DNA from 4 places in the Serratia fonticola genome. Region 4 is predicted to be linked to each of the others. Evidence: predicted binding sites of a transcription regulator. Region 4 holds the regulator's gene; each other region holds the start of a gene.

Region 1 (2,207 bases), 2.8 Mb from region 4:
GGCACAAATGACAGGATCAATTGTGGCACACTCAGATCGGCCACTTTACCTGCGTAGTTGGTTTCGATCGCCGACAAACGAGCCGTTTCTTGTGTGCCCTGGACCAGACCCTCTGCGGTCAACCCGAACAGGTTGGTGACCAATACGCCCACCAATGCGGCGATCAGAGTGGTAAACAGCAGGGTACCAATGGTCAGGAAGCTGATTTTGCCCAGCGAAGAAGCGTTATGCAACTTGGCTACCGCGCTCAGGATAGAGGCGAAAACCAGCGGCATCACGATCATTTGCAGCAGCTGTACATAGCCGTTACCGACGATGTTAAACCAGCCGATGGACTCTTTCAGCACCGGGTTGTCCGAGCCGTATACCAGTTGCAGTGCCAAACCGAACACCACACCCAGTGCCAGGCCAACCAGCACTTTTTTAGCCAGGCTCCATTGCTTATGGCGGGTTTGCGCCAACAGCAAAAGGAGGGCGGCAAAAACCAGCACGTTTAATACGAGCGGTAGATTCATCCCCAGTTCTCCAATCTTGTTTTCTTATAATAAAAGGTGCCACGCACCGATGTAATGCGATGTAAATATCCTAACAGTTTGCGGTGCAGCGCACTTATATCCAAAAAGAATTTAATATAACTTTTGGCTTAAAATCGTTGATGTAATGAGCGGAAAGGTGGGGAAATAGACGATTTTTTGTGATCACAGTCGGATATTTTTTATTTGCTCAAAATACGACTGCAAGGGAAAGGTGTAATCCCCTTGCCAGTAGATGGCGAAAGCCACCAAAACTATACACAGTACCCGCTCCAGCTGGTTGCCTTTTTGTGAGTTCAATATCGGCAGGCAGAAGCGCCAGCGGCAGGGCCAAAGCAACGGCACGCCGGCAGGGGTGAGCATATCGGCCAGCAGGTGGCTGAAATAACCGATAATCATGGCGTGTAGCACGTCTGCGGGGATAGGCCAACCGCGCGGCACTTCTAGCTGAAATAGCCACATGCCGCCGACGATCGCCAGCAGGCTATGGGTGAAACCACGGTGGCCAAAGGCGCGTGAGATCGGGATTGCGATCCAGCGCAGGCGCTGGCCCAGGATGGATTTAGGGTGATCGATATCGGGTAATAGCGACGTCAGCAGCGCGGCAGGAATGATGTGCCACCAATCGCCAGAGGCGAGCACGGGAGTCACCTCCGCTTTCTTGGCAAAGATCGCGCAGGCAACAGAAAATATGAGATGTCCTTCCGCGGTCATGTTGCTATATTCCGGCCACTAAACTGTTAATTTATCCAGTATATGGGAATTTTTACAGTTACGGAAGCGGTTACCCTGTAACGATTTGTTAATTTTACGCCGTTTTACAAAGGGTTGAAACCTCATGCCTTACGAACGTGGGATACAGGCAGACTCATTATGTAGGGGCGCTGCATGCTGCGCCCGTGACGAGTTGGAATTAGCGAGCCAGCCAGCCGCCGTCTACTGCGAGCGTGTAGCCATTAACGTAGTCGGATGCTGCCGAGGCAAGGAACACGATCGGGCCCATCAAGTCATCCGGAGTGCCCCAGCGCCCTGCGGGGATGCGTTCGAGGATCTGCTGGCTGCGGTCTTCATCGGTACGCAGCTGTTGGGTGTTGTTGGTGGCCATATAGCCCGGTGCAATGGCGTTAACGTTAATCTGGTATTGTGCCCATTCATTGGCCAATAGCCGGGTGACGCCGAGTACTGCGCTTTTCGACGCGGTGTAAGACGGTACGCGAATGCCGCCCTGGAAAGAAAGCATCGAAGCAATATTGATAATTTTACCGCCACTGCCCTGGCTGATGAACTGTTTGGCCACCGCCTGTGCCATAAAGAACAGGGTCTTGATATTGACGTCCATCACCTCATCCCAGTCTTGTTCACTGAAATTCAGGGCGTCTTCGCGGCGGATAATCCCTGCGTTGTTCACCAGGATATCGATTCTGCCAAACGCCTCAACGGCGGCGGCTAGCAGAGAAGGGATGGCGTCGATATTGCCGAGATCGGCGTTCAGATTCAGGAATCGGCGCCCGGTCTGGGTGACTTTGCTCATGGTCTCAAGGGGCTGACTGCGGTTCACGCCGATAATATCGCAACCGGCCTGCGCCAACCCAATTGCAATGCCTTGCCCCAGGCCGGTATTGCAGCCGGTGATCAGCGCCACTTTGCCCGTTAAGTCGAAGGAATTCAAAATCA
Region 2 (2,207 bases), 2.3 Mb from region 4:
GGAAAATGGCCGCTACCGGTCGTTTGGCGGCTCTAGGGGGGGTTTTTGGTATGCAATGAACTTTTTCGCCGCAGATAACCGAGCTGGCTGTGGCCGGTTTTCGCCAGAATTTGCCGGTTCTTCTGCAAGGTAACGCCCCCGGATCAGGAAATGCAATTCCCAGGCCATCAGGTGTTGCGCAACAAAAAAAACGGTTTGTTACTGTTTTGTTAACTGTATTTGGGCCCGGTACGCAGGGGGCTCTGCCAGGGCCAGAAGGTTAACTTGGGCGTTTTTTGCACCGTTAGCGTGCGGCATGGCAAGCTGTTGGTGCAAGCCCTAAAGGTTGTTGCCGCAACTTGCAACCCCTGAAAAGCAAAATAGCGAAAAGAGTGTTTTCGTTATCACGGCTTTTAGCATTAATCGGCATAACCAAAGCAGAATTATTGTAAAAAAATAACTAAAAAACCGGCTCCGTTGACGTTTCATTGGGAAAAGCGTTCTTTCCGCAACTCCCGTCCCCCGTGGGGTAGTGAGAGTTATCCACTATTCCTGTGGATAACCTTGTGCATTATACTTAGAAAAGCGGTGTGAACAGAGAGCGGGCGCGGGTTGTGCGCAGGTTGTCCGCATTCTCGTCTTTTTATTAAATTAATTTAATATCAATAGGTTATTTAAAATCAAGCCAACGGATATCGTTAACGTGCCGATGGGCGGTTTTTCAGCGAAATCACGGCCAAAAGTTAATTCGTGACGCAATCTGGGGATAACAGGGTGATTGACAATAAAAATGTCATGGTATTGTCACCTTGCCGGTGCGTTCGCGCTCCGTTAACGGACGCAATAGCGTAAATCCGCTTGAAGCTGGTTTTATATCCAGTATCATGGGCACTGGCGGAAATCTTCCGGTCTTTCCATAATTAGGCCGCTACCGCCTGGCCGCAAACCTGAAAGATGATGGGGATATGAGCAAACATTTCAAACTGCATTCCGAATTCAAACCGGCCGGCGATCAGCCGCAAGCCATCCAAAAGCTGGAAGAGGGCCTGGAAGACGGCCTGGCGCACCAAACGCTGCTGGGGGTGACCGGCTCGGGTAAAACCTTTACCATCGCCAATGTGATTGCCGATCTCAACCGGCCCACCATGGTGCTGGCGCCCAACAAGACCCTGGCGGCACAGCTGTATGGCGAGATGAAAGAGTTCTTTCCCGAGAATGCGGTGGAATATTTTGTCTCCTACTACGATTACTACCAGCCAGAAGCCTATGTACCTAGCTCCGATACCTTTATCGAGAAAGATGCTTCGGTCAACGAACATATCGAGCAGATGCGTCTGTCGGCCACCAAAGCGCTGCTGGAGCGGCGTGACGTAGTGGTGGTGGCTTCGGTTTCTGCGATCTACGGCCTGGGCGATCCGGATCTGTACCTGAAAATGATGCTGCACCTGACTAAGGGCATGATCATCGATCAGCGTTCGATCCTGCGCCGTCTGGCCGAGCTGCAATATACCCGCAACGATCAGGCCTTCCAGCGTGCCACCTTCCGCGTACGTGGCGAAGTGATCGACATTTTCCCGGCGGAATCGGACGAGTTGGCGCTGCGCGTTGAGCTGTTTGACGAAGAGGTCGAACGCCTGTCCCTGTTCGATCCGCTAACCGGCCAGATTGAGCAGGTGGTGCCACGCTTTACCATCTATCCCAAATCTCACTACGTTACCCCGCGTGAACGTATCGTGCAGGCGATGGAAGAGATCAAGGTGGAACTGGCCCAGCGGCGCAAAGTGCTGCTGGAAAACAACAAGCTGTTGGAAGAGCAGCGGTTGACGCAGCGTACCCAGTTCGATCTGGAGATGATGAACGAGTTGGGTTACTGCTCCGGTATCGAAAACTACTCGCGCTATCTTTCCGGGCGCGGTGAGGGCGAGCCACCGCCAACCCTGTTTGACTACCTGCCAGCAGACGGATTGCTGGTGGTAGATGAATCCCACGTCACCATCCCGCAGATTGGCGGCATGTTCAAAGGTGACCGCTCGCGTAAAGAGACGCTGGTGGAGTACGGCTTCCGTCTGCCTTCGGCGCTGGATAACCGGCCGATGCGTTTTGAAGAGTTTGCCGCTGCGGCACCGCAGACCATCTACGTATCCGCCACGCCGGGCAAATATGAGCTGGAGAAATCCGGCAGCGATATTATCGATCAGGTGGTGCGCCCAACCGGCCTGCTGGATCCG
Region 3 (2,207 bases), 2.7 Mb from region 4:
TGAACGTAAATCATTTGAATTCGTTGTCCAGAGGTGACAGACAGGCTGGGCAACGGCGGAAGATGGTAGTGACGAATAGTGACGAAGCACAAGGGCGGTTGGTATTACGTATCCTGTCCCCTCAGGGGGATGAACCGCTTAACACTGGCATCGGGTCTTCGCTTGGAACAAATCCTTGCACATTGACGTTGGCTAGGGTGTGGCAAGTGCAGGGAAGAACATAAGAGAGACAATAATAATGGTAGATACTAAAAAACGCCCGGGGAAAGATCTCGACCGTATCGATCGCAACATCCTCAATGAGTTGCAGAAGGATGGGCGCATTTCGAACGTCGAACTTTCAAAGCGCGTGGGGTTATCCCCAACCCCTTGTTTGGAGCGTGTGCGCCGTCTTGAGCGTCAAGGCTTTATTCATGGGTATACCGCATTGCTTAACCCGCATTATCTGGATGCTTCCCTGCTGGTCTTCGTGGAAATCACGTTGAACCGCGGCGCGCCGGATGTGTTTGAGCAATTCAACTCTGCGGTGCAAAAACTTGAAGAAATTCAGGAGTGTCATCTGGTTTCCGGTGATTTCGACTATCTGTTGAAAACCCGTGTGCCAGATATGTCAGCTTACCGTAAGCTGTTAGGCGAAACTCTGTTGCGTTTACCGGGGGTTAATGACACCCGTACTTACGTCGTGATGGAAGAAGTCAAACAGAGTAACCGTCTGGTTATCAAAACACGGTAAGGTGCAGGTGCAAAACCTGATTAAATTCGTTACACTCCTGTTTATTCATACAGTTTTGGCGCCGGGGAAATTTCTCGGCGCCGTTACTCTATCCGTCAACAGGAACCTGGAGTGCCTTTCTTGAGCCAGGAATACACAGAAGATAAAGAAGTTACCCTGAAAAAACTCAGCAGTGGGCGGCGTTTGCTCGAGGCTGTGTTGATCGTGGTGGCAATTTTTGCCGTTTACCTTATGGCTGCGTTGGTCAGTTTCAATCCTTCCGATCCTAGTTGGTCGCAAACTGCCTGGCATGAGCCTATCCACAATCTGGGCGGCGGAGTAGGTGCATGGTTGGCCGACACGTTGTTCTTCACCTTTGGGGTCCTTGCCTATGCGATCCCACCGATTATGCTGGTGTTGTGCCTGTCGGGTTACCGTCGGCGCGATAACGGCGATTACGTCGATTTCTTTGGGCTCTCGTTACGTTTGATCGGCACATTGGCGCTGGTGCTTACCTCGTGTGGCCTGGCGGCGTTGAACGTTGACGATCTCTATTACTTCGCTTCAGGCGGGGTGATTGGCAGCCTGCTAAGCAATGCCATGTTGCCGTGGTTTAACGGCATTGGCGCCACTTTGGCGCTGCTCGGCATTTGGGCGGTGGGGCTGACCCTGTTCACCGGTTGGTCATGGCTGGTGATTGCGGAAAAGATTGGTGGTGTCGTGCTGGGTGCCGCTACCTTTATGACTAACCGTTCACGCCGTGAAGACCGCTATCACGACGATGACGATGTCGTGTTCGACGATCGCGAAGAAAGCGGCCAACCTGTGGCACCTGCTGCTACGGCAGTAGATGAGGACGACGCGTTGTTCTCTGCCTCTTCCGTGACCGAAACCGCCGAAGAAGAAGCGCAAGATGCCGCAGATCCTTTATTGAGTGGCTTGCGTGCCAGCGATGATGACCTCCCGCTTGCCGAGCCAGCGCCGGTCGTTACCGATATCCCGGTAATGCCGAAAGCGGCTGTTCAAGCTCCGGTCACCGTGGCTCCGACGGCGCCTGCTTCCATCAGTCAGCATCCATTAACTCCTGCGCAACCACAAGACACGCCGCCGCTGTATTCGTTTGAACTGCCAGAAGAGACCCCGGCACCGAGAACGACGCGCGTAACGGAGCCTTATCGTGAGGAACATGAGCCGCGCCTGGGTGACTGGCAGACCCCCGTTACGCCAAAACCAGAGCCGTCACCGTTTGATTTCTCTGCGGCCCAGCGGGATAGCGACGATGTCATTGGCTCAACGGGTTTCAGCGCCAGAGAGGTCGTGAAACCAGCGGCAACTGCCGCAGCCGCAGTGACCGCTGGCGTGGTAAACAACACCTTCATGCCAGCGTTCACTGCCACCAGCGATGCAAGCTCGCAGATCAAGCAGGGCATCGGCCCGGAACTGCCACGGCCAAATCCGGTGCGTATTCCAACCCGGCGTGAGCTGGCCTCCTACG
Region 4 (2,207 bases):
CATAAAGGCGCGAGCCAACCGGTAGGGATCTTGCGCCCCCAGCGCCTGCGCCGTCAGCCCTGTAGTGCTCATTCGCAGGAACAGCAACAACATAAACAGGAAGCTAGTGGCCATTGACCCCACTGCGACCCCGCCAAGGTAGCTAGGGCTATCGAGATGGCCGATAACGGCGGTATCCACCAGGCCAAGCAAGGGGACGGTAATATTGGAGAAGATCATCGGCAATGCCAGACGCCACAGAGCTTTGTCGGTGTCACTGGTAAAGGCAGAAAGCAGGCGCATGGCGATATGTTCCCGTAAAAGCATGGATTTAAAGCTGAAGATAAAGTGGCAATGTAGCTGAATTTGCAGGGATCGAACATGTTTGACCGTAGAGGGCGCCGCATGCTGCGCCCGCTTAGTGTCTCATGTATCGCCCCAGAGTTGGGGCGAGGTTTGCCGTTTTAAAGGGCTGTAATACGAGGTAAAGCGGTTAGATCCAGTCGCCGTTGCGGATCACACCCACCGCCAGGCCTTCGATGGTGAAGTTCTGCTGGCGCAGATCGACCACGATCGGTTGGAATTCACTGTTTTCTGGCAGCAGTTCGACGACGTTACCGTGTTTCTTCAGGCGCTTGACCGTGACCTCGTCTTCAATGCGGGCGACGACAACCTGGCCGTTGCGTACGTCTTGAGTCTTATGCACTGCCAGCAGATCGCCATCCAGGATGCCGATATCGCGCATCGACATGCCGCTAACGCGCAGCAGGAAATCGGCATTAGGCTTGAACAGAGAAGGATCCACTTTATAGTGCCCTTCAATGTGCTGCTGAGCTAACAGAGGTTCACCTGCAGCCACACGGCCCACCAGGGGTAATCCCTCTTCATCTTCCATCAGCAAGCGGATACCGCGTGAAGCACCGGAGATGATCTCGATAACGCCTTTGCGAGCCAGTGCTTTCAAGTGCTCTTCTGCAGCATTTGGTGAGCGGAACCCCAGGCGCATTGCGATCTCGGCACGCGTCGGTGGCATGCCCGTTTGCGAAATATGATCGCGAATCAGGTCGTAGACCTCTTGCTGTCTGGTAGTTAGTGCTTTCATTCCGCCCCCTGTTTGTTTATACAGTCTTGCTGTGAGTATATACAGCTAAGTCTGGATTGGGAACCGAAGAATAAATAAAAATCAGCAGGTAGCGAGCGGGATCGCAACGATACCCGCTGGTTTTCACGCCAAATGCTGCCAAAGTACCGAAGCCCAAACGAACAGTGCCAGAATGATTGCCAGCGATACCGCCGCCGAGCCCATATCTTTGGCCCGCCCGGAGAGCTCGTGATATTCCGTACCCACGCGATCGACCACGGCCTCAATCGCGCTGTTGAGGATTTCGACAATCATCACCAGCAGCACCGAGCCGATCAACAAGATGCGCGCTATCGCCCCTACATCCAGCCAAACCGCCACGATGATAGCCACCACCGTCGCCACCAGTTCCTGGCGGAATGCGGCTTCGTTCTGCCAGGCAGCGGTTAAACCTTTATAGGAATAGCCTGCGGCTTTAATGACACGCGTCAGGCCAGTTGCTTGATTTGCCATAATTAAGAACGCCTTTTTCCAAGATGGATCATGTACCCGTCGTGTTGCAGCCACAACGTTCCAGACAGATTTGCCAGCCCAATCACATTTTTATCGCAGCGCAGTATACAGCAAGGTTGGAATACCTTAATCACCTAGCTATGTCGTACCAATGCCGCGAGCGCATGAATGCGCTAGAGCGGCCAATTTGATATCCATCAGGTATAATTCAACCATGTACTTCCATTGCCGTGAACGGCCGTGGATTTCCCAACGCCACAGATCTGCTACCCGGTTTCTGGTATGCTTGCGGCGAATTGCTAACAAGAGGCTTCACGTTGTCATGTCAGGTTGGCGTAAAATCTATTATAAGATATTGAACTTACCACTAAAAATGTTGGTAAGAAGTAAGGTTATCCCTTCAGATCCGGTCACGGAGTTAGGGTTGGATCCCTCACGACCGATTTTGTATGTTTTACCTTATAATTCCAAGGCGGATTTACTCACCTTGCGCACCCAGTGTCTGGCGCAAGATCTGCCCGATCCCCTTAACCCGTTGGAAATCGATGGCACCGTGCTGCCAAGCTACGTGTTTATCCACGATGGCCCACGCGTATTCCGCTATTACACCCCCAAAGAAGAATCGGTAAAACTG

Evidence for each region. The regulator LexA, encoded in region 4, represses DNA repair genes until DNA is damaged. The targets are predictions, from matches to a motif close to TNCTGTATGTACATACAGNA.
Region 1: a site for LexA is predicted at 1,269-1,288, ahead of WN53_RS19795 (metal-dependent hydrolase). Genes of this name have one in related genera too.
Region 2: a site for LexA is predicted at 842-861, ahead of uvrB (excinuclease ABC subunit UvrB). Genes of this name have one in related genera too.
Region 3: a site for LexA is predicted at 769-788, ahead of WN53_RS17705 (DNA translocase FtsK 4TM domain-containing protein). Genes of this name have one in related genera too.

The regions. Positions count from the first base shown of each region.
Region 1 covers NZ_CP011254.1:4,471,795-4,474,001, forward strand. Annotated here, with positions in the region: gene WN53_RS19790 (L-cystine transporter) at 1-515, opposite strand, end outside; gene WN53_RS19795 (metal-dependent hydrolase) at 699-1,247, opposite strand; gene kduD (2-dehydro-3-deoxy-D-gluconate 5-dehydrogenase KduD) at 1,447-2,207, opposite strand, start outside.
Region 2 covers NZ_CP011254.1:3,588,656-3,590,862, forward strand. Annotated here, with positions in the region: gene uvrB (excinuclease ABC subunit UvrB) at 945-2,207, shown strand, end outside.
Region 3 covers NZ_CP011254.1:3,971,633-3,973,839, forward strand. Annotated here, with positions in the region: gene WN53_RS29050 (hypothetical protein) at 1-14, opposite strand, end outside; gene lrp (leucine-responsive transcriptional regulator Lrp) at 239-733, shown strand; gene WN53_RS17705 (DNA translocase FtsK 4TM domain-containing protein) at 854-2,207, shown strand, end outside.
Region 4 covers NZ_CP011254.1:1,238,686-1,240,892, forward strand. Annotated here, with positions in the region: gene dinF (MATE family efflux transporter DinF) at 1-282, opposite strand, end outside; gene lexA (transcriptional repressor LexA) at 473-1,081, opposite strand; gene WN53_RS05445 (diacylglycerol kinase) at 1,205-1,573, opposite strand; gene plsB (glycerol-3-phosphate 1-O-acyltransferase PlsB) at 1,896-2,207, shown strand, end outside.